Regions from separate parts of the Kitasatospora sp. NPDC003701 genome, predicted to be linked through region 2. Evidence: predicted binding sites of a transcription regulator. Region 2 holds the regulator's gene; the other holds the start of a gene.
What was found. Region 2 encodes HspR, which represses chaperone genes until heat shock. Its sites were predicted from a motif close to TTGAGNNNNNNNNNCTCAA; they were not measured.
Positions count from the first base shown of each region.

Region 1: the regulator HspR is predicted to act here: its motif matches at 1,516-1,534, upstream of lon (endopeptidase La).

Region 1 covers NZ_JBSFNM010000008.1:1,028-10,823, forward strand. Annotated here, with positions in the region: gene lon (endopeptidase La) at 1-1,493, opposite strand, end outside; gene ACWDRR_RS09935 (rhomboid-like protein) at 1,652-2,437, opposite strand; gene ACWDRR_RS09940 (response regulator transcription factor) at 2,987-3,724, shown strand; gene ACWDRR_RS09945 (sensor histidine kinase) at 3,818-4,948, shown strand; gene ACWDRR_RS09950 (multifunctional oxoglutarate decarboxylase/oxoglutarate dehydrogenase thiamine pyrophosphate-binding subunit/dihydrolipoyllysine-residue succinyltransferase subunit) at 5,297-9,046, shown strand; gene ACWDRR_RS09955 (protein kinase domain-containing protein) at 9,306-9,796, shown strand, end outside.
Region 2 covers NZ_JBSFNM010000016.1:165,286-175,081, forward strand. Annotated here, with positions in the region: gene ACWDRR_RS17925 ((Fe-S)-binding protein) at 1-129, opposite strand, end outside; gene dnaK (molecular chaperone DnaK) at 448-2,286, shown strand; gene grpE (nucleotide exchange factor GrpE) at 2,283-2,903, shown strand; gene ACWDRR_RS17940 (hypothetical protein) at 3,069-3,227, shown strand; gene dnaJ (molecular chaperone DnaJ) at 3,224-4,378, shown strand; gene ACWDRR_RS17950 (heat shock protein transcriptional repressor HspR) at 4,386-4,892, shown strand; gene ACWDRR_RS17955 (hypothetical protein) at 5,106-6,095, shown strand; gene ACWDRR_RS17960 (hypothetical protein) at 6,169-6,339, opposite strand; gene ACWDRR_RS17965 (hypothetical protein) at 6,684-7,310, shown strand; gene ACWDRR_RS17970 (LuxR C-terminal-related transcriptional regulator) at 7,318-8,295, opposite strand; gene ACWDRR_RS17975 (LuxR C-terminal-related transcriptional regulator) at 8,288-9,277, opposite strand.

The DNA of each region.
Region 1 (9,796 bases), on a different contig from region 2:
CGGACCAGCTCCATCCGGTCGAGCAGCGGCTCGGGGATGGCCTCCAGCACGTTGGCGGTGGCGAGGAAGACCACGTCCGAGAGGTCCAGCTCGACCTCCAGGTAGTGGTCCCGGAAGGTGTGGTTCTGCGCCGGGTCCAGCACCTCCAGCAGGGCGGCCGCCGGGTCGCCCCGGTAGTCCGAGCCGACCTTGTCGATCTCGTCGAGCAGGACGACCGGGTTCATCGAGCCGGCCTCCTTGATCGCGCGGACCAGACGGCCGGGCAGCGCGCCGACGTAGGTGCGGCGGTGGCCGCGGATCTCCGCCTCGTCCCGGACGCCGCCGAGCGCCACCCGGACGAACGTGCGGCCCATGGCGCGGGCCACCGACTCGCCCAGCGAGGTCTTGCCGACCCCGGGCGGCCCGACCAGCGCCAGCACCGCGCCGCCCCGCCGGCCAGCGACCTGCCCGAGCCCCTGGTCGGCCCGGCGCTTGCGGACGGCGAGGTACTCGACGATGCGGTCCTTGACGTCCGCGAGACCGGCGTGGTCCGCGTCCAGCACGGCGCGGGCGCCCGCGATGTCGTAGGCGTCCTCGGTGCGCTCGTTCCAGGGCAGCTCCAGGACGGTGTCCAGCCAGGTGCGGATCCAGGAGCCCTCGGGCGACTGGTCGGACGCCCGCTCCAGCTTGTCGACCTCCTTGAGGGCGGCCTCGCGGACCTTCTCGGGCAGGTCGGCGGCCTCGACCCGGGCGCGGTAGTCGCCCTCCTCGTCGGCCGGGTCGCCGTTGAGCTCGGCCAGCTCCTTGCGGACGGCCTCCAGCTGGCGGCGGAGCAGGAACTCCTTCTGCTGCTTGGCCACGCCCTCCTCGACGTCCTTGCGGATGGTGTCGTTGACCTCCTCCTCGGCGAGGTGGTCGCGCAGCAGCGTCAGGGCGTACTCCAGGCGGGCCACCTGGTCGGCCTCCAGCAGCACCTTGAGCTTCTGCTCGGCGGTGGCGAAGGAGGCGTAGCCGATGTTGTCGGCCAGCTCGCCGACGCCCTCGATCTGGGCCACCCGGTCGACGATCTGCCAGGCGCCGCGCTTGCGCAGCCACTGGGTGGAGAGCGCCTTGTACTCCTTGACCAGCTCGGCGGCGCGGCCGGCCACCGGGGTGTCGAGCGAGGACTCCCGGAACGGTGTGGTCTCCACCCAGAGCGCGGCGCCGGGCCCGGTGGTGCCGACGCCGATCCGGACCCGGCGCACGGCACGGACCAGTGCGGCCGGCTCCCCGTCGGCCAGCCGGCCGACCTGCTCGACGGTGGCGAGGGTGCCGACCGCCGCGTACGAGCCGTCCACCCGTGGAACCAGCAGCACCTGGGGCTTCGCGGAACCGGTGGCCGCGGCCCGCGCGGCCTCGACCGCGGCCCGCACCTCGGTGTCCTTCAGGTCCAACGGGACGACCATGCCCGGGAGCACGACCTCGTCGTCGAGCGGCAGCACGGGCAGGGTGAGCGGTGTGGACGTCGATGCCATGATCTCTCCCCAGTCAGCGAAGTTGAGTTGACCTGACTAAGGTTTTGCGGCGACCGAATGTTCCCCCCGACGTGTTCGCCATGAGCGAACAGGGAAGGCCTCGGGCGGGCCTGTCAAAAACGCCCCGGAACCCCGTGCGACCGGACAGGCCCTAGGCGCTAGGCGCGATCCAGCACCGCGGCCGCGCCGGAGGCCTGCGCCGCACCCGGCGCGCCCGCCGGGCCCGGCTCCGGGCGGCGCCACCGGCGGCCGGACCCGCGCCGCAGCCAGCGCCAGAGCGCCACCCCGGTCAGCAGCGCCACCGGGTGGCCGACCCCGGTCACCAGGTCCCGGTCCTCGGAGATCTGGTCGGCGAGCAGCACGGCGGCGAGGCCGAGCGCCAGCAGCCGCCCGCGCGGCGACAGCAGCCCGGCCAGTGCGCCGAGACTGACCAGCACGCCGTAGCTGACACCGATGTCCAGGGAGTCCAGCGCCCCGGACTCCAGCCGGCCGGTCGCCACCGCGGTGATCACCACCGACTGGGAGAGCACCGTCGCCGTGATGTGGCCGATCGCGAAGACCGCCGCCGCCCGCGCGGCGCCCACCCGGCGCTCCAGCGGCGCGACGGTGAAGGCGAAGGCCCAGAGGTACGGCATCCAGATCGTCCCGGCCACCCAGAAGCCGCTGAACAGCAGCGCGCGCAGCGGGTGGTGCACCAGATTGTGCCCGTCCGAGCTGGAAGCCTCCTGGAGGCGGAGCACCAGCCCCGGGTCGGCCAGCTCGGCGAAGGTGGTGGTGGCCACGACCACGGCGAGGTAGCCGAGCGCGAAGGGGTTGCGCCGGGGCGTCGGCACCCGGGCCAGCACCCACTCGGCCACCGCGACCCGCAGGCCGTACCGCAGCATCCCGTACGGCGGCCCCGGGCGCGGCCCGCTCTGCGCAGCGCTCCCTCGCAGCTCCGCCATGCCGCCTCCGCTCCAGACCCGCCGCCTCCGGCCCCCCGTCCGCTGCTCAACGTACCGGCGCACGCCGGAAATCCCACCGCTACGACTTGTCGTGACCACGGTACGTCCGGCTCCTGGGAGCCAGCTGGGAATACCCCGTGAACATCGAGTGGCGCGAAGATCCGGAATTGGTACAGACCAACACTCCGTCTACGCACGAGTAGCGGCTCTGACCGGCGGCTTGGTGTCAACTGGAGTGCATACGTACCGTTACGGAGTGAAAAATCGCCGGGTAAGGTACTGGCCCGTGCCCACTTCCGAGTGGGTCCGACGGGCGGCCCGAGGGCCGGCCCACGGGCCGGAAACGTCCGGTCCACCTGCCGGGAAGCACTCGTTGTCCGTACGCTGCGAAGTGTGCGGAAGCGGTGGGCAGTCCACACCTGTCCTCCGACTCCGCACGCGCTACGGGACGGCGGACCCGGCACAGTCCACGACGGAACAAGACTACGAGCGGAGCCTCGCCATCCCCACAGGTGGCCGGCCCGCAGCCCTGGGGGCGGTGGCGTGACCGTGACAGAAATTCAGCAGGACAACCAGAACAGCGGCGGCACGGTGAGCAGCCAGCGCAGAGTGCTGGTGGTGGAGGACGAGCCCACGATCGCGGAGTCGATCGCGGCCCGGCTGGGCGCGGAGGGCTTCAAGGTCGCCGTGGCCCACGACGGCCCGGGCGCGGTCGACGGCTTCCACACCTGGCAGCCCGACCTGGTCGTGCTCGACATCATGCTGCCCGGCTTCGACGGCCTGGAGGTGTGCCGCCGGATCCAGGCCCAACGCCCGGTACCGGTCCTGATGCTGACCGCGCGCGACGACGAGACGGACCTCCTGGTCGGCCTCGGCGTCGGTGCCGACGACTACATGACCAAGCCGTTCTCCATGCGGGAGCTGGCGGCCCGGGTCAACGTCCTGCTGCGCCGCGTCGAGCGCGCCCAGCAGGCGGCCCGCACGCCGGCGCTGGGCTCGCTGCGCTTCGGCGAGTTGGAGATCGACCACGTGCAGCGCCGGGTCCGGCTGGCCTCGGGCGACGTCCACCTGACGCCGACCGAGTTCGACCTGCTCGCCTGCCTGGCCGCACAGCCGCGCGCGGTCCTCACCCGCGAGCAACTGCTGGCCGAGGTCTGGGACTGGACGGACGCGTCCGGCACCCGCACCGTGGACAGCCACGTCAAGGCGCTGCGCCGGAAGATCGGCGCCAGCTGGATCCGTACCGTCCACGGGGTCGGCTACGCGCTGGAAGCTCCGCTCTCATAGCGGCGCCTCGGGCGACGGGCCTCCGGGGGGCCCGTGTCCCGAACCGCCGTGCCCACGCGGGGAATCACAGCACGCGGGGATCACAGGGGACCAATGACCTTTCCACAGCAACGCAACGGGGACACCGACGGCGCCCGCCGGCCCACACTGGCCGCCCGCGCCGCCCACCGGGTCTGGGCCGACATCCGGCCGCTCGACCCGGTCCGCTCGATCAAGGGCAAACTCGCCCTCCTGGTGATCGTCTCGGTCTTCCTCGCCACCGGCATGGTCGTGGTGGCGATCCGCTCCGAGACGCAGATCCGGATCATCATGGTCTTCTCCATGATCGCCTCACTGCTCTTCATGCAGTTCCTCGCGCACGGGCTGACCGCGCCGCTGCGCGACATGACCGCCGCCGCCCGCGCGATGGCCTCGGGCGACTACAGCCGCCGGGTCGAGGTGAGCTCCCGCGACGAGATCGGCGAGCTGGCGGCCACCTTCAACCAGATGGCGGCCGACCTGGAGGCCGCCGACCGGCACCGCCGCGAGCTGGTCGCCAACGTCTCCCACGAACTGCGCACGCCCATCGCCGCGCTGCGCGCCGTGCTGGAGAACGTGGTCGACGGCGTGGTCCAGCCGAATCCGGCGACCCTGGGCGCCGCACTGGTGCAGACCGAGCGGCTCGGCCGGCTGGTCACCCACCTGCTCGACCTGTCCAAGATCGACGACGGGGTGGTCGACCTGGACGCCCGCCCCTTCGAGGTGCGCGAGTTCCTGGACGGCGTGCTGCGCGGGGTCACCGTGGACGGCGCGACGGCCGGCGGGGCCTTCTCCCGGCGCGGCGACGTCCGGCTGGCCCTGGAGGTCAGCCCGGCCGGCCTGACCGGTGTGGCGGACCCGGAGCGGCTCCACCAGGTGGTCGCCAACCTGGTCGACAACGCCTGCAAGCACTCCCCGCCCGGCGGCACCGTGACGGTCCGGGCCCGGCCCGGCGGCGAGCCCGGCGCACTGCTGCTGGAGGTCGAGGACGAGGGGCCGGGCATCCCGGCGGCCGACCGCACCCGGGTCTTCGAGCGGTTCAGCCGCAGTGGCACCGCCACCGCGCAGGGGCCCGGCTCCGACGGCGGCACCGGCCTGGGGCTGGCCATCGCCCGCTGGGCGGTGGACCTGCACGGCGGGCGGATCGAGGTCGCCGAGGCCGCGCCCGGCTGCCGGATCGAGGTCCGCCTGCCCGGCCCGCGGTAGCGCCCGCCCGGGGCGCCGGGTGCGGGTCCGGTGACCGGACCCGCACCCGGTCCGCGGCGAACGGACTTCGCCCGCATGTCACAGAAGCGACACAGACGTGGACGGACGATCCAGGAGACCCCGGACACTGATTTGTCCGGTTTCATCCCCATATGGTGGCTGATCGGAAGTGATCGCTTCCCCTCCGAGGCGGCTTTCTAACGCACATTTTCAGCCAACCTGCAGGTCAGGACTGTGATCTGGGCGACGCCTGAGCCCTGGGGACTGCGCGATCACTGGTCAGGGGCGTAGCCTTAATCCCCGCTGTCCAAACATCCCAAAAGGAAGCGGAAGAGGGCGGTTGCCGCCGTGTCGCCACAGTCCCAAGAAACCCCCAACAGCTCGGCAAGCTCCACTGGCTTCGGCCCCAATGAGTGGCTCGTCGACGAGATCTACCAGCAGTACCTCCAGGACCCGAACTCGGTCGACCGAGCCTGGTGGGACTTTTTCGCCGACTACAAGCCCGGTACCGAGGTGACCCCAGTGACCCAGGCCGCGACCCAGGTCGGCCCCACGCCGACCCCCGTTGCCGCCCCCGCGCCCGCCGCTGCTGCTCCGGCCGCACCCGCCCCCGCCGCACCGGCCGCGCCCGCGCCGGCCCCTGCGGCCGCGGCACCCGCGCCCCTCGCCGCAGCTCCTGCCGCGCCCCCGGCCCCGAAGGCCGCCGCTCCGGCGCCGGCCGCGCCCGCCGAGACCGGCCCCGAGCTGGTCCAGCTCCGCGGCCCGTCGAAGGCCGTGGCGACCAACATGGACGCCTCGCTGGAGGTGCCGACGGCGACCTCCGTGCGCGCCGTGCCGGCCAAGCTGTTGATCGACAACCGCATCGTCATCAACAACCACCTGCAGCGCGCCCGCGGTGGCAAGGTCTCCTTCACCCACCTGATCGGCTACGCCCTGGTCCAGGCCATCAAGGCCTCGCCGGGCATGAACCACAGCTACCAGGTGAAGGACGGCAAGTCGTACCTGGTCAAGCCCGAGCACGTGAACCTGGGCCTGGCCATCGACCTGGTGAAGCCGAACGGCGACCGCCAGCTCGTGGTCGCGGCGATCAAGAAGGCCGAGACCCTCGACTTCTTCGGCTTCTGGCAGGCCTACGAGGACATCGTCCGCCGGGCCCGCGCCAACAAGCTGACCATGGACGACTTCACCGGCGTCACGGTCTCGCTGACCAACCCCGGCGGCATCGGCACCGTGCACTCCGTGCCGCGCCTGATGCAGAACCAGGGCACCATCGTCGGCGTCGGCGCCATGGAGTACCCGGCCGAGTTCCAGGGCTCCGCCCCGGAGACCCTGTCCCGCCTCGGTGTCTCCAAGATCATGACGCTGACCTCGACCTACGACCACCGCGTCATCCAGGGCGCGGCGTCCGGCGAGTTCCTGCGCGAGATCCACCGGCTGCTGCTGGGCGAGAACGGCTTCTACGACGAGATCTTCGAGTCGCTGCGGATCCCGTACGAGCCGGTCCGCTGGGCCACCGACGTGGCCACCACGCACGACGACGAGGTCAACAAGACCGCCCGCGTCATCGAGCTGATCCACTCCTACCGGGTCCGCGGCCACCTCATGGCCGACACCGACCCGCTGGAGTACAAGCAGCGCAAGCACCCCGACCTGGACGTCACCACGCACGGCCTCACCCTGTGGGACCTGGAGCGCGAGTTCGCGGTCGGCGGCTTCGGCGGCCAGCGGATGATGAAGCTGCGCGACATCCTCGGCCTGCTGCGCAACACCTACTGCCGCACGGTCGGCATCGAGTACATGCACATCCAGGACCCGACGCAGCGCAAGTGGCTGCAGGACCGCCTGGAGAAGCCGTACACCAAGCCGGAGCGCGAGGAGCAGCTGCGCATCCTGCGCCGGCTGAACTCGGCCGAGGCCTTCGAGACCTTCCTGCAGACCAAGTACGTCGGGCAGAAGCGTTTCTCGCTGGAGGGCGGCGAGTCGCTCATCCCGCTGCTGGACGCGACCATCGACTCGGCGGCCGAGCACCGCCTGGACGAGGCCGTCATCGGCATGGCCCACCGCGGCCGCCTGAACGTGCTGGCCAACATCGTCGGCAAGCCGTACGGCAAGATCTTCGGCGAGTTCGAGGGCAACCTCGACCCGAAGTCGATGCACGGCTCCGGCGACGTGAAGTACCACCTCGGCTCCGAGGGCACCTTCACCGGCCTGGACGGCGAGACCATCAAGGTCTCGCTCGCCGCGAACCCCTCCCACCTGGAGGCCGTGGACCCGGTCGTCGAGGGCATCGCCCGCGCCAAGCAGGACATCCTGGACCAGGGCGGCACCACCTTCCCGGTGCTGCCGATCCAGATCCACGGCGACGCGGCCTTCGCCGGCCAGGGCGTCGTCGCGGAGACCCTGAACATGTCGCAGCTGCGCGGCTACCGCACCGGCGGCACCGTGCACGTCGTGGTGAACAACCAGGTCGGCTTCACCGCCGCGCCCGCGAGCAGCCGCTCGTCGATGTACTGCACCGACGTGGCCCGCATGATCGAGGCGCCGATCTTCCACGTGAACGGCGACGACCCGGAGGCCGTGGTCCGCGTCGCGCGGCTCGCCTTCGAGTTCCGCCAGGCGTTCCACAAGGACGTCGTGATCGACCTCATCTGCTACCGCCGCCGCGGTCACAACGAGGCCGACAACCCGTCGTTCACCCAGCCGCTGATGTACGACCTGATCGACAAGAAGCGCTCGGTGCGCAAGCTGTACACCGAGGGCCTGATCGGTCGCGGCGACATCACCATGGAAGAGGCGGAGCAGGCGCTCCAGGACTTCCAGGGCCAGCTGGAGAAGGTCTTCGCCGAGGTCCGCGACGCCGCCCAGACGCCGGCCCCGGCCGCCAACGGCAAGCCGCAGGCGGACTTCCCGGTCAACATCCAGACCGGCATCTCCGAGGAGATGGTCAAGCGGATCGCCGCCTCGCAGGTCAACCTGCCGGACTGGCTGACCGTCCACCCGCGTCTGCTGCCGCAGCTGCAGCGCCGCGCCTCCTCAGTCGAGGACAACACCATCGACTGGGCGATGGGCGAGACCCTCGCCATCGGCTCGCTGCTGATGGAGGGCCACCCGGTCCGGCTGGCCGGCCAGGACAGCCGCCGCGGCACCTTCGGCCAGCGCCACGCGGTGCTGATCGACCGGGTCTCCGGCGAGGACTACACCCCGCTGCTGTACCTGACCGAGGACCAGGCCCGCTACACCGTGTACGACAGCCTGCTGTCCGAGTACGCGGCCATGGGCTTCGAGTACGGCTACTCGCTGACCCGCCCGAACTCGCTGGTCATGTGGGAGGCGCAGTTCGGCGACTTCGTCAACGGCGCGCAGACCGTGGTGGACGAGTACATCGCCTCCGCCGAGCAGAAGTGGGGCCAGCACTCCGGCGTCACCCTGCTGCTGCCGCACGGCTACGAGGGCCAGGGCCCGGACCACTCGTCCGCCCGCCCGGAGCGCTTCCTCCAGCTGTGCGCGCAGAACAACATGACGGTCGCCATGCCGACCCTGCCGTCGAACTACTTCCACCTGCTGCGCTGGCAGGCGCACAACCCGCACCACAAGCCGCTCGTCGTCTTCACCCCGAAGTCGATGCTGCGCCTGAAGGCCGCGGCGAGTGCCACCGAGGAGTTCCTGTCCGGCTCGTTCCGCCCGGTCATCGGTGACACCACCGTCGACCCGGCGAACGTCCGCAAGGTCGTCATCACGGCGGGCAAGTTCTACTACGACGTCGAGGCGGCCCGCACCGAGCGCGGGGTCACCGACACCGCGATCGTCCGGGTCGAGCGGCTCTACCCGCTGCCGGTGGCCGAGCTCCAGGAGGAGCTGGCCCGCTACGGCGACAACGTCCAGTTCGTCTGGGCGCAGGAGGAGCCGGCCAACCAGGGTGCCTGGCCGTTCATCGCGATGAACCTGGTCGACCACCTGCAGGTCGTCATCGGCCGCAGCGCCAACGGCTCGCGGCTGCGCCGCGTCGCCCGCACGGCCTCCTCGGCCCCCGCGGTCGGCTCGGCCAAGCGTCACGCCGCCGAGCAGCAGGCGCTGCTGGAGGAGATCTTCACCATCTGAGCCCGCTCCGACTCCGGTCGGGCTCGAACGGCCCCGGCCCCCGCGCACACCGCGCGGGGGCCGGGGCCGTCGTCGTGGCGGGCCGGGGCCGCGCGGTGACGCCGTGCCAAGGTCCCAGCTCTGCAACCAAACGGCCACCGACCTGCGAGCACAGCTGACGGGTCGGTAGGTTATGCCTCGCCGGACCGACGCCCGGGCGCCCCTCACCGCGCCCGCCGGCGGCCGGATGACCTCACCGCTCTCCCAGGGGGACCACCACATGACCGCCGACACACCACGGGATGCCACGGCCGCGCCGCTCCCGCCGGTCTTCCAGCCGCTGCACCCGGACGACCCGCGCGAGGTCGGCGGCTACCGGCTCTTCGCCCGCCTCGGCGCCGGCGGCATGGGCCGGGTCTACCTGTCGTACACGCCGGGCGGCCGCCCGGTGGCGCTCAAGGTGGTCCGCCCGGAGTTCGCCGAGGACGGCGAGTTCCGCCGCCGCTTCGCCCAGGAGGTCAGCAACGCCCAGCGGATCCACGGGCTCTACACGGCCCAGGTGATCGACTCGGGCGGCCTGGACTCGGACGCCCCCTGGCTGGTCACCGCGTACGTGCCGGGCCCGTCGCTGCAGCAGGTGGTCCGCGAGAACGGCGCGCTGCCGGTGCGCACCGTGCTGCTGCTGATGGGCGGCATCGCCGAGGCGCTGCAGGCCATCCACAGCGTCGAGGTGGTGCACCGCGACCTCAAGCCCGCCAACGTGCTGGTGGC
Region 2 (9,796 bases):
CGCGCCGAATCTGGTGGGGTCCGACTGTCCGGTCCTCACCACCTTGAAGATGTACATCGCCGCACGGGCGGCGAGCGCGGTGCCGATCACAAACGTGACCAGCGAGATGACGATCGCTGCTAGCTGCATCGGCTCTCCGTCTCCTGCGGCTTCCCTGGTGAGCAGTTTCTACGCGTGTGAGTGTACTCGCCGGTAACTTCCCGGGCCGACGGCCCGGACATTACCGCTCGCCACACTTCTCCAGAAGATGCTCAAGGTATGGCGGCAGTCACGTGAGTCCATACTCACCACGCCCTCCGGGCGGGTCGACCCCGTCGACGACCCGTGTGCGACGCAGTTTTCGGCTCAGCAAAGTTGAGCGCCAGCGACTCATAGCTGTTGACGCCCTCCGTCGAGTCGTGCATCCTTGAGCCTGTAAAGCTCAACTCTTCCGTGGAGGTACCAACGATGGCACGCGCGGTCGGCATCGACCTCGGTACGACGAACTCGGTCGTCAGCGTCCTTGAGGGTGGCGAGCCCACCGTCATCACGAACGCCGAGGGTGCGCGGACCACGCCGTCCGTCGTCGCCTTCGCCAAGAACGGCGAGGTGCTGGTCGGCGAGGTGGCCAAGCGCCAGGCGGTCACCAACGTCGACCGGACCATCCGCTCGGTCAAGCGCCACATGGGCACCGGGTGGAAGATCAACCTGGACGGCAAGGACTTCAACCCCCAGCAGATCAGCGCCTTCGTGCTGCAGAAGCTGAAGCGGGACGCCGAGGCCTACCTGGGCGAGACGGTCACCGACGCCGTCATCACCGTCCCGGCGTACTTCTCCGACTCCGAGCGTCAGGCCACCAAGGAGGCCGGTGAGATCGCGGGCCTCAACGTCCTGCGCATCGTCAACGAGCCCACCGCGGCCGCCCTGGCCTACGGCCTGGACAAGGACGACCAGACCATTCTCGTCTTCGACCTCGGCGGCGGCACCTTCGACGTGTCCCTGCTGGAGATCGGCGACGGCGTCGTCGAGGTGAAGGCCACCAACGGTGACAACCACCTCGGTGGTGACGACTGGGACCAGAAGGTCGTCGACCACCTGGTGAAGGTCTTCCAGGCCGGCCACGGTGTGGACCTGTCCAAGGACAAGATGGCCCTCCAGCGCCTGCGCGAGGCCGCCGAGAAGGCCAAGATCGAGCTGTCCTCGTCCTCCGAGACCTCGATCAACCTGCCCTACATCACGGCCTCCGCCGAGGGCCCGCTGCACCTGGACGAGAAGCTCACCCGCGCCCAGTTCCAGCAGCTCACCTCCGACCTGCTGGAGCGCTGCAAGGTCCCGTTCCACAACGTCATCAAGGACGCCGGCATCGCGCTGTCCGAGATCGACCACGTGGTCCTGGTCGGCGGCTCGACCCGGATGCCCGCCGTCGCCGAGCTCGTCCGCGAGCTGACCGGCGGCAAGGACGCCAACAAGGGCGTCAACCCGGACGAGGTCGTCGCGATCGGCGCCGCGCTCCAGGCCGGTGTCCTCAAGGGCGAGGTCAAGGACGTCCTGCTGCTCGACGTCACCCCGCTGTCCCTCGGCATCGAGACCAAGGGCGGCATCATGACCAAGCTGATCGAGCGCAACACCACGATCCCGACCAAGCGCTCGGAGATCTTCACCACGGCCGAGGACAACCAGCCGTCCGTGCAGATCCAGGTCTACCAGGGCGAGCGCGAGATCGCCGCGTACAACAAGAAGCTCGGCATGTTCGAGCTGACCGGTCTCCCGCCGGCCCCCCGCGGCCTGCCCCAGATCGAGGTCACCTTCGACATCGACGCGAACGGGATCATGCACGTCGGTGCGAAGGACCTCGGCACCGGCAAGGAGCAGAAGATGACCGTCACCGGCGGCTCCGCGCTGCCGAAGGACGACATCGAGCGCATGATGCGCGAGGCCGAGCAGTACGCGGAGGAGGACCACAAGCGCCGCGAGTCGGTCGAGACCCGCAACCAGGCCGAGCAGCTCGTCTACTCGACCGAGAAGTTCATCGCGGACAACGCGGACAAGCTCCCGGCCGACGTCAAGACCGAGGTCGAGGCCGCCATCGGCGAGCTCAAGGAGGCCCTGAAGGGCGAGGACATCGCGGCCATCCGCGAGGCCTCCGAGAAGGTCTCCACCACCGCCCAGAAGCTCGGCCAGGCGCTCTACGCCAACGCCGACGCCGCCGGTGCCGCCCCGGCCGGTGACGCCGCCGGCGCCAAGGACGACGACGTCGTCGACGCCGAGATCGTGGACGACGAGAAGCCCAAGGGCGGTGCGGCATGACGGAGAAGCCGCAGGGTGCTGAGCCCGGCGACGACTCCGCCGCCGAGGAGGCCGTGATCGAGGCCGCCGAGGAGGCCGCCGCGGCCGGTGACAGCACCGGTGGCGCGGGTGACGCGGCCGCCGCCAAGCGCGAGCTTGCCGAGCGGACCGCCGACCTGCAGCGCCTCCAGGCCGAGTACCAGAACTACCGCAAGCGGGTCGAGCGGGACCGTCTGACGGTCCGCGAGATCGCGGTCTCCAACATCCTGGAGTCCCTGATCCCGGTGCTGGACGACATCGGCCGGGCCCGCGAGCACGGCGAGGTGACGGGCGGCTTCAAGTCCGTCGCCGAGTCGCTGGAGACGGTCGTGGCCAAGCTGGGCCTCCAGCAGTTCGGCAAGGAGGGCGAGCCCTTCGACCCGACCATGCACGAGGCGCTGATGCACAGCTACTCCTCGGACGTCACCGAGGACACCTGCGTCCAGATCCTCCAGCCCGGCTACCGGATCGGCGAGCGGATCATCCGCCCGGCGATGGTGGCGGTCGCGGAGCCCCAGCCGGGCACCCAGACCACCTCCGGGCCGGACGCCGACAAGGCTCCGGACGCCGACAAGGCCGACGGTGGCTCGGAGAGCTGAAAACCTGTGCGCTGCGGAGTCGTACGCCGGCCAGTACGGCGGCCGGCTCCGCAGCGCCGTATCCGTTGACCCGGCTCCCCGTGACGGGGTGACCGGTGGATCCGGGCCCGGCGGGCGCACCCGCCCCGGATCCCTACCTGTTGACTCCGGGAGGTGGCGGCAGCCATGAGCGAGCGCAGCGAGCGAATCGACCGGGGGAGCGCGTTCCGCGCAGCGGCTGCCGAGCGAAGCGAGGTGGGCGTCATGAGCGAGCGCAGCGAGCTCGTCATCGAGGGGAGCGCGTTCCGCGCAGCGGCTGCCGAGCGAAGCGAGGTGGGCGCATGAGCGGCAAGGACTACGTGGAGAAGGACTACTACAAGGTCCTCGGCGTGCCCAAGGACGCCTCCGCCACCGAGATCAAGAAGACGTACCGCAAGCTGGCGCGCGAGTTCCACCCCGATGCGAACAAGGGCGACACCAAGGCCGAGGACCGCTTCAAGGACATCTCCGAGGCCTATGACGTCCTGTCGGACGACAAGCGCCGCAAGGAGTACGACGAGGCGCGCACGCTCTTCGCCAACGGCGGCTTCCGCTCCGGCGGGCCCGGCGGCGGCAACTACAGCTTCGACTTCGGCGACCTCTTCAGCGGCAGCCAGGGCGGCGCCGGTGGCGGCGGCGGGATCGGCGACGTCTTCGGCGGCCTGTTCAACCGGGGCGGCCGGCAGGCCCAGCCCCGGCGCGGCGCCGACGTCGAGACCGAGGTGACGCTCTCCTTCGAGGAGGCGGTGGACGGCGCGACCGTGCCGCTGCGGATGACCAGCCAGGCCGCCTGCCGTACCTGCAGCGGCACCGGCGCCAAGGCCGGCACCACCCCGCGGGTCTGCCCGACCTGCGTCGGCGCCGGCACGGTCAGCCGCGGCCAGGGCGCCTTCGCCCTCTCCGAGCCGTGCCGGGACTGCCGCGGCCGCGGCATGATCGTCGACGATCCGTGCCCCGACTGCCACGGCAGCGGCCGGGCCAGCTCGGCGCGCACCATGCAGGTCCGGATCCCGGCCGGCGTCCAGGACGCCCAGCGCATCCGGCTCAAGGGCAAGGGCGCCCAGGGCGAGCGCGGCGGGCAGTCCGGCGACCTCTACGTCACCGTGCACGTCGACGCGCACCCCGTCTTCGGGCGCAAGGCCGACAACCTGACCGTGACCGTGCCGGTGACCTTCCCCGAAGCGGCTCTGGGCGGCACCATCGAGGTACCGACGCTCAACGGCCCCTCGGTGAAGCTGAAGCTGCCCCCGGGCAGCGCCAACGGCCTCACCCTGCGGGCCCGCGGCAAGGGCGCCACCCGCAAGGACGGCACCCGGGGCGACCTCCTGGTCACCGTGGAGGTCGTGGTGCCCCAGCACGTCACCGGCGACGCGCTGACGGCCCTGGAGCAGTACCGCGAGGCCACCGCCTCCGACGACCCGCGAGCCGCCCTCTTCAAGGCGGCGAAGGGAGCGTGACGACCAGATGACCCCCGACAGCGGCCCGATCGGCCCCGGCATCGGCGAAGGCCTGCCCGGCGGCGCCCCGCGCGCCCGCCGCACGGCACCGCCGCCGCACTACGTCCTCACCGAGGACACCCCGGTCTACGTGATCTCGGTCGCCGCCGAGCTCTCCGGGCTGCACCCGCAGACCCTGCGCCAGTACGACCGCCTCGGGCTGGTCTGTCCCGACCGCACCGCCGGCCGCGGCCGGCGCTACTCCAGCCGCGACATCCAGCAGCTGCGCGAGGTCCAGCGGCTGTCCCAGGACGAGGGCATCAACCTGGCCGGCATCAAGCGGATCATCGAACTGGAGAACCAGGTCACCGCGCTCCAGTCCCGGATCGCCGAGCTGGTCGACTCGCTCGAGGGCGCCGCCTCCGCGCTCCAGCAGCGCGAGGCCGCCGTGCACGCCTCCTACCGGCGGGATCTCGTCCCGTACCAGCCGCCGAGCCAGTCCAGCGCACTGGTCGTCTGGCGTCCCAAGCGGTAACCCGGCCACCACGGCACCCGCCGCCGGCTCCCTCCTGATCGGGGGGTGCCGGCGGCTCGCTTGTCTGTGAGAGAGTGCTGGACCGGAGCGTGCCCCTGGCAGGCGGTGCTGTCGGTGGCAGTCCTCCTGGCCGCGATCGCAACCTAGGATGCCTGGTACAACCGACTTTAAGAACGTTGACTACTTGTCCGGGTCGACGACAGGGAGCCGAAGATGAGTGGGCGAGAGCAGCCCGGTTCCGCAGGTGGCGGATCGCGAATACTGTCTGCGGATGCCCGAACGCTCTATCTCAGGACCGTCCACGGCAATGGCCGGCTGGCGATCGGCGCCGGCCCCGGTGAGAGCGCCGCGCTCCGCGAGCTCATGGACCTCGGTCTCCTCATTCCCGACAGCGACGAACCCGGCTCGCTCATCGCCGTCGACCCGGCCCAGCTCTCCTTCAGCCTGAGCTCCGCCTGGCAGCGCCAGGCGCTCGATCTCCTGGCCCGGGCGGTCGCCCTGCCGACCGATCTCAGCGAATTGGCCGACGCCTTTCACAGCCCCGACCAGTCGGGCGGCCCCATCGAATACGTCCAGGGCAAGGCGCTCATCAATCAACGCCTTCAGCAGTGCATGGCCACCGGTATGACCGAGGGGCTCGCCATGCAGCCGGGCGGCCCGCGCCCGCCCGAGCTGCTCGCCGCGGGAATGGAACGGGACCTCAAGAGCCTGCAGCAGGGCGCTTCGATGCGCACGATCTACAACGCGAGCACCCGATACCACCAGCCCACCCGGGAATACGTCTCACGGCTGGCGAAGGAGGGTTATCAGTTTCGCACCCTGGACGAGCCCTATGCCCGCCTCATCATTGTCGACCGGCGCCTCGCGGTAATTCCGGTGGGCGATGACGACCTGGCCGCTTTCATCCACGATCCGGCGGTCATCAAATATCTCGTGGAAGAGGTATTCGAGCGGAACTGGGGCCGGGCGCTGGAGTTCGACGGCGACACCACCGTCCCGCAGCAGGTGGTCTCCCGGCTGCGCCAGACGATCATCGAACTGCTTCTTTCCGGTACGAACCATCGGGTCATCGCCCGCAGACTCGGCATCAGCGAGCGCACGCTGGCGCGACATATAGCCGAGATGCGGGAGGACTACAACGTCGACTCCCTGTTCCAACTGGGCTACATGCTCGGCCGGGCCGCGCAGCACAGACCCGAGTGAGCGGCCCCGAGGACGGCGGGCGCCCGCGCCTGGAGCCTTTCGGCACTCGAACGTCGACTATGACAGGGAGCGGTCAGCCCCAGTTCATGTCATTCGCAACGAGGTAAACCGCGGCCTGGGTGCGGGAATCATCGGCACCTGCGTCCGCCTGCGACTGCGCACTGCTTGACATGACGCAGACACCGACCAACGCCCCAGCTGCGATGGCAATCGGAAGCACGACCTTGCGCACAAGCTTGGACATACGGGACACCAGCCCACTCCTTTCCGAAAGTTGCTCAAGCTGAACTAATAGCACTGGAGTCCACATGATGCCGCACACCGAGTTGTGGTGTCACCTCCCCGTTGTCCCCCGGCGGCGTCATCTCCCTGCCAGGCAGCCAGATGACAGGGCAGAAACCTGGACGCGACCGTGACCACTGATAGACGATCAGTTCGCCCCCGATGGTCCAGCACCAGGTCAAAAACCTGTTGCTGTACGGTCAATTCTTCATCACCACAGGGCACTGGATCCACCTGAAGCAGCAACTACTCTCAACGCCTGCCGGCACCGTCCCCCAATCCGGTCGGCCTTCCCCCGGAGTCGACATGACCGAGCCCTACCTGCGTCACCACGACAGCCAGGCCCCCGAGGGCCGGCGTGCACGCGTGTTCCTGGCCGCGCCGCTCATGCGGCTGACCGGACCGGCGGACAGCGTGGTGACCCTGGCCAGCCGGACGCGGCTGACGACACTTCGCACCACGCTCCTGCGCAGCGGCGCCGCCGTGTACAGCGCCCACCACAGTGACGCCTGGACCGTCGCCGGCCGGGCCCCCGAGCCCCGGGTGCCGTCGGACTTCCGGGCGCTGCAGTCCGCCGACCTGGTCTTCGCCTACGTCGGCGCGCCGCTCTCCGCCGGCGTGAGCCTGGAGCTGGGCTGGGCGTCGGCCCTGCGCAAGCCGATCGTCCTGCTGGTGGACGAGGCGATCACGCACAACCCGCTGATCGCCACCATCGAGCAGGTCGCCCCGGTGCTGCCGCTGGTCTTCGACGACACCTGGTCGCAGGAGGCCCTCCACCACACCGTGGAGACCGCCCTCGACTGGGCCGGCATGGCGCTGTCGCTGCGCGAGGGCTTCTGGACCGCCCCCGGCGACCAGTTCAGCGTTCCCCGGCAGCAGCCCCCGGTGGTCGGCCCGACCGGCTACTGGCCGACCGGCGCGGCGACCGGCTGACCTCGGCTCAGGCACCGGACTCCCCCGTCCGGGCTCCCCGCATCTGCCAGCCGAGCTGGAAGAGCGTCTCGGCGTCGTACAGCTCCCGCAGCCGGGAGATGTGACCGGCCACCGTCCGCTCGCTCAGACCCAGCCGGCTCGCGATCGCCCGCTGCGTCAGTCCCTGCGACAGCAGCCGGCCGATCTGGTCGTGCACCGCCGGCTCGGCCGCCCCCGCGGCCAGCGCCGACCAGTTCACCCCCTCCGCCTGCCGCCACTGCTGCTCGAACACGTCCACCAGGAAGGCGACCATCGCGGAGTCCTCCACCAGGGCCGCGCTGCTGTTGTCCGGGGCCGCCGGGATGACCGCCACCCTGCGGTCGAAGATCAGCACGCGTTTGAACGGCGCGGCCAGGGTGCGGATCGGGCTGCCGAGGCGGGCCGAGGTCGCCGCGTACGCGACGGTCGGGGCGTCGAGGCGGGCGCTCGCCTCGTAGATGGTGCGCATGGTGCCGCCGCGTTCGAGGTAGCGGCGGGTGTGCTCCAGGGTGTCCTTCATGTGGGCGGGCGGCCGGGCCCCGCCGGGCTGGGCCGCCCAGGCCTCGCGGCGGTGCTCGTCGGCGAGCTGCGAGATCAGGTGGCGGATGTGCTCCATTCCGGTGATCCGCCGGACGCCGCCGGTGGGGTCGTACCGGCCGGGCGCCGCGTCGTAGGCCTGGGTCAGGTCGTCGAGCAGCTCCGGCACGAGCGCCGCCCGGGCCAGCAGGCGGGCGCCCTCCTCCCGCAGGCCGGCGCCGATCCGCTCGCCGACCGCACGCGGGTTGACCGCGCTGTACACCCCGTCCGCGTGGCGCAGCGTCAGCAGCCCGACGGCGGTCAGCTGGCGGACCGCCGGGGCGTCCTCCACGCGCACGTCGGCGATCCGCAGCCGCCCGCCGTCGCGCAGGACGGTCCGGTACAGCTCGCGGGCGTCGGCGTCGGGCAGCGGCACGTGGGTCTCAGTCATCCTGCCCGCCCCGCATCAGCCAGCCGAGCTGGAAGAGGGTCTGCGCGCCGTAGCGCTCGCGCAGCCGGGAGATGTGGGCGGCGACGGTGCGCTCGCTCAGGCCCAGCCGGGTGGCGACGGCGCGCTGGGTGAGGCCCTTGGCGAGCAGCCGGCCGACCCGGTCCGGGGCGTCCCGGGCGGCGCCCCGCGCGGGGGTGCCGGTCCAGTCGGCGGCGTCGGCGCGGGCCCAGTCGCGTTCGAAGGCGCCGACCAGGAAGGCGATCGCGGCCGGGTCGGAGATGAAGGCGGCGGTGCTGTTGTCCTCGTTGGCGGAGATCACCGCGACCGAGCGGTCGAAGACGAACAGGCGCTGGAACGGCTCGTCCAGGATCCGGATCTGCGAGCCGTGCCGGGTGACCTCCTCCGCGTAGGCGAGCGCGGCCGGGTCGGAGACCGCGACCGGCTGGTAGAGGGTGCGCAGCGAGCAGCCGCGCTGCAGCAGCCGGACGTCCTGGAGGAGCGCGATCTTCAGCGCGTCGGCCGGGCGGTGGCCGGGCTGGGCGGTGAGGACCTCCGTCCGGCAGTCGGCGACCAGCTGGGAGATCCGCTGGCGGATGTGGACGTGGCCCTCGATGTGGACGGCGCCGCCGGAGCGCCCGGGCGGGCGGGGCATCGCGTCGTAGGCACGGGTGAGGGTGTCCAGGACCCCGGGGAGGTTCTCGGCGCGGACCAGCAGCCGGGTGGCCTCGCTGCGCAGTTCGGCGCCGAGCCGGTCGCTGACCGAGCGTGGGCTGACGGCGGTGTAGCAGGCGTCCATCGGGTTGGGCATCAGCAGGCCGATGTCGACCAGTCGGCGCAGCGCGGCCCAGTCGGCCTCCGGGACGTCGGCCGCGGGCAGGCGGCCGCCGCCGGCGACGACGGCCAGGTAGAGCCGCCGGGCCGCCTCGTCGGGCTCGCCGCCCGGCGCGCCGGTGCCCGGGGCGGGCGTCGGATCCGCCGTCACCTCGAACACTCCCTGCCGGATGGGTCTCGGACCTGCCTGTGTCGCGTGCGCCCCCGCGCGTGTCGATCGTGGTCCCACGTACCGTGCGCCGCACGCGATCACGGTACTGCGAACCGGCGGACCCCCAGGTCCCGGGTGCCGTCGCACACCGGGCTTCCCGGGGGCCGCCGGTAGCACGCCAATCCCAGGGTGCTTCCGGCGAGGCGGAGCAGCAACGCCTCGCCGGATCCGGTCCCGGGGACCATCACCACACATGGCTCCCGGCCGGCGCTCTTCCCCCCGATATGCAGGTACGGACGTACCTTTCGCATCCAGTATTGAAGAGCAAGTCACCACCATCGGGCTGCGGTTGCCCGGACGGCCTTGGCGTGTCTCCACCATCACAGCGTGACGGCCGGTGAACAAGTGCCGCCCGAGTGCATGTTTTCGCAATTGCAGGAACCTGCACCGAGGGTCGGGAGGGGCGTGCCGGCGGATCCGGTCGGCCGGCGGGAAAGGCGTGGTCAGCGCGGTGGCGGA